2 regions of the Oceanobacillus sp. FSL W8-0428 genome follow, and region 1 is predicted to be linked to the other one. Evidence: a T-box and tRNA genes for the amino acid it is inferred to sense, from the RefSeq annotation. Region 1 holds a T-box; the other holds one or more tRNA genes.
The links. The T-box of region 1 lies ahead of tyrS (tyrosine--tRNA ligase). A T-box ahead of a tRNA ligase gene usually reads a tRNA of that ligase, here a tRNA-Tyr.

Region 1 (2,188 bases):
CTTCTGCCAGACGCCGTTGGGCAACGCGTTTTTCCGGCTGACTTTCCACCTCTTTTTCCAATTCTGCAATTTCTTCATCAGACAGGAAGGTAAAGTATTTAATAAAACGGATAACATCGCGGTCATCTACATTAATCCAAAACTGGTAAAATTCATACGGGGATGTTTTTTCTGGATCTAACCATATTGCATTACCAGCAGTTTTCCCAAATTTCACTCCATCTGCTGTCGTAATAAGAGGTACTGTTAAGCCGTACACTTCTGCTGTTTCACCTTGATTTTCTCTGGAGCGGCGGATAAGCTCCAGTCCGGCAGTAATATTACCCCATTGATCACTTCCGCCAATTTGCAGTGTACAATTTTCTTCTTCGTACAGCCGTAAAAAGTCTAAAGACTGCAGAATCATGTAACTGAATTCAGTAAACGTAATCCCCTGTGCAAGCCTTGCTGAAACGGAATCCTTTGACAGCATATAATTGATGCCAAAATGCTTCCCTGCACCGCGAAGAAAATCAATAATTGTCATATTCCCTAACCAGTCATGATTATTACGGGAAATAACCTGATTGTCATTGGATGTATCATCCATATCAACTATTTTTGCGATTTGATTTTGTATACTTTCCGTAAAACCAAAAACAACCTCTTCCGTATTTAGGCTGCGTTCACTTGACCGCCCGCTTGGGTCTCCAATCATCCCTGTTCCGCCGCCGACTAAAGCAATAGGCTTATGCCCTGCCCGCTGAAACCTGCGCAGCATGGTTAAAGGAACCAGATGACCAATATGCAGACTGTCCGCCGTCGGATCAAATCCACAGTATAATGTTACCTGATTATTTTTGAGATGGTTTTCTAAACCTTCTCTATCAGTAACTTGATTAATTAATCCTCTGTTTTCTAGGTCTTGTAAAATGCTCATGATTCTTCCTCCTTGATTTTTGTTTCACCTGTAGCTCTTGCTGTTTGGTCTCATAATTAGAATGTTCAAGTGTTCTCTATTCTTAAAGGAGAGTCTTACAGCCAGCTCCAGCTGCGATAAATCCATTTTTTAGATAAGAAAATAAAAAACCCGTCTCCTCTCATGAAAGAAAGGGACGAGTTGGATTCGCGGTACCACCCTTGTTGCTGTAATTTACAGCCACTTAAGGTTTGTTAACGATGTTTTACACCGTTCTTCTTATGAGCAAACAGTCAATAAGAAGAATAGCTCCAGATTGTAATTCGCATGTGAATGTATGCTGACTTGCACCAACCGTCAGTTCTCTAAAATAGGGACTCACAATACTACTCCGATCCTTCAATGCTTTTTAATTATATGATACTATTCATAGCACAAATAACATTTCTGTGCAACTATTTTCTTATCATCCTACTACCAAACTCCATTTTCTCTATGTTATAATAAATATAGAATTAGGAGGTCTAATGTAGATTATGAAAGAAAACCTGCAACGTTTTTTTAATACTATAAAGAACTGGTGGAAAAAAGGTGTTCTCCAGCAGGCATCAAGAATTACATATGACGTTGTTTGGAATATTGTATTATTTGTCATGATTATTGGTGTCATCGGAGGAATTTTCGTCGGTGGAATTGGACTGGGATACTTTGCATCACTGGTCCATGATGAACCATTGAGAAGTGAAGCATCTATGGCAGATGATATTTACAATTATTCTGAGACGTCCAGTATTTATTTTGCAAATGATGTTTACTTAGGAGATATCAGAAGTGATTTATATCGTGAGGAAGTAAAGCTCGATAATATCTCTCCTACATTGGTTGATGCTGTTATCGCAACAGAGGATGAGTATTTTCACGAGCACGAGGGTGTTGTGCCAAAAGCTATCTTAAGAGCAACGGCGCAGGAATTTCTAAATTCCTCTGTACAGACAGGAGGAAGTACTCTCACACAGCAGCTTATTAAGAATCAAATTCTGACTGACGAAGTATCATTTGATCGAAAAGCCAAAGAAATATTATTAGCAATGCGGCTGGAAAATTACTTTACAAAAGATGAAATCATAGAAGCTTATTTAAATATTATCCCTTACGGAAGAAATTCATCCGGCCGCAATATTGCAGGTATACAAACTGCATCCAAGGGTATTTTTGGCGTTAATGCTTCCGAACTGACTCTTCCACAGGCAGCCTATCTGGCAGGGCTCCCACAGGGGCCTTCCTCTTACA
Region 2 (2,188 bases), 3.0 Mb from region 1:
CTACATATCCTTTCCCGTTTATCAAAAAATTTAATCCTAATCCAAATGGTAATTGATAGGTACCAATGACATTCTCAATCATATTATCTGCTGTTTCAATAGTAAGCGCGTCTGCGTTAGACAAATTTTGCGTTTCTGCATCCGTTAAAGAAAAGGCTTCACGTAATAATGCGCGCCTGTCTTCTACCGTCATATTATAAAAACCGGGTATTCTTGAAGAGGTCATGCCTAGCTCATCCTTTTTATTTATCATATCTAAATATGTTTTTTATTACTAAGTACTAAATTAAACTATATTTGATTATAACACGAATTCTACCGTTTTTTCATTTAGAAGATACTTATTTCGTTACTGGAATTATGTTAATCATTTTATCGTAATAAAATAAGAATTTTTACTTTATTAAAAGTAAAAAAATGCACAACACCAGTCTATATGCTTACAATGCTTCTATAATATATACTTTCTCATGATTTATTTCTTATGCGTAATATCAAAAAGCAAGAGCTTTAATGATTTGTTTCCCGCTTCATATATTTTAATCCTCAGTGACCTGAATACATATATATAAGGATAAAACAGTTTACTTATTTATAAAGAAAAAAACGAGATAATATTATCCCGTTTTCCTAAAGTGTTTTATACTTGTCATTCTTGTAATGAGCCATGAAGGATTCGAACCTTCGACCCTCTGATTAAAAGTCAGATGCTCTACCGACTGAGCTAATGACTCCTGTTATTTAAGCTATCCGCCTAAAAAAGACATAAAAAAAAGGCTGGGCCACTAGGATTCGAACCTAGGGTACACGGGATCAAAACCCGATGCCTTACCGCTTGGCTATGGCCCAACAAAAAACATGGTGGAGGGGGGCAGATTCGAACTGCCGAACCCTGAGGGAGCGGATTTACAGTCCGCCGCGTTTAGCCACTTCGCTACCCCTCCATATTATTGTTAACCATACTTTCAAATATATACACAAAAAATGGTGCCGGCCAGAGGACTTGAACCCCCAACCTACTGATTACAAGTCAGTTGCTCTACCAGTTGAGCTAGGCCGGCATAATGGTGGAGGATGCAGGGCTCGAACCTGCGACCCCCTGCTTGTAAGGCAGGTGCTCTCCCAGCTGAGCTAATCCTCCATTATTGGTGACCCGTACGGGATTCGAACCCGTGTTACCGCCGTGAAAGGGCGGTGTCTTAACCGCTTGACCAACGGGCCATGATGCGTTGTCTGAGAAGCTTTATGTAAGTATCTCTCGCAAACTGACGAATTTTATTATATCGAGTAACCAACCGTTTGTAAAGAGAAAAATGAAAAAAACTTTATTTTATTTTTTAAAAGCTCCTCGATTACCTCCTGTCCCTTATTCCAATGCTGTTTTTAGAGGCTTTAATTCCATCACATATTCCATGCTTTTGAATATTTCCTTCTATAATATAAACAACTTTTGAGTGATTTCTCTATTTATGACTAATAACCATGATTCCCTGCTGAATGAAATTTTTTTATAAGCTAAATTACTAAATAATACCCTTTAATTTTTCAACAAAAATAAAATGAAACATGTAACCAGTTAAAAAATACACCGATAGTCCTCCCGGGAAAGTAAAATATATTTCCGTAATAGTCTTGCCCAGGCTGAATTTTTATTTACATATGCTCTTCTATCTAAAAGGAAAAACAGATTATCACTTTATCACCTGGTACTAATCAGTTATAATAGGTGCTAAGTTAAATGTTGAATGGAGGATGAAAATGACAAAACTATTAGAAGGTAAAAATATTGTTGTAATGGGTGTTGCTAATGAAAGAAGTATCGCCTGGGGTATCACAAAATCTCTACATAATGCTGGAGCCAACCTTATTTTTACGAATAGACAAGAAAGATCCTATAAAAAACTAGCCAAACTTTTAGATAAGCATGAAATTGAACCAAAAGCAGTTGTTTCCTGCGATGTAGCATCAGATGAGAGTGTACAGGAGGCTTTTAATGAAATAAAAGAAAAAGTCGGTGTAATTCACGGGTTAGTTCACTCCGTTGCTTTTGCCAAACGTGAAGAACTGCAAGGTGAATATGTAAATACTTCTCGCGACGGCTTTTTATTGGCACAAGAAATCAGCGCTTATTCGCTGGTATCTGTTACAAAGGCTGCACAGGAATTAATGACTGAAGGCGGCTCAATTG

Region 2: it encodes a tRNA-Tyr, which carries the amino acid that the T-box ahead of tyrS (tyrosine--tRNA ligase) is inferred to sense. The anticodon was not compared.

The regions. Positions count from the first base shown of each region.
Region 1 is NZ_JBBORB010000001.1:4,652,909-4,655,096, forward strand. It holds gene tyrS (tyrosine--tRNA ligase) at 1-919, opposite strand, end outside; T-box leader at 1,088-1,310, opposite strand; gene MKY30_RS22450 (transglycosylase domain-containing protein) at 1,435-2,188, shown strand, end outside.
Region 2 is NZ_JBBORB010000001.1:1,693,621-1,695,808, reverse strand. It holds gene MKY30_RS07775 (hydroxymethylglutaryl-CoA reductase, degradative) at 1-226, opposite strand, end outside; tRNA gene MKY30_RS07770 (tRNA-Lys) at 662-734, opposite strand; tRNA gene MKY30_RS07765 (tRNA-Gln) at 778-849, opposite strand; tRNA gene MKY30_RS07760 (tRNA-Tyr) at 860-944, opposite strand; tRNA gene MKY30_RS07755 (tRNA-Thr) at 986-1,061, opposite strand; tRNA gene MKY30_RS07750 (tRNA-Val) at 1,066-1,141, opposite strand; tRNA gene MKY30_RS07745 (tRNA-Glu) at 1,147-1,221, opposite strand; gene fabI (enoyl-ACP reductase FabI) at 1,759-2,188, shown strand, end outside.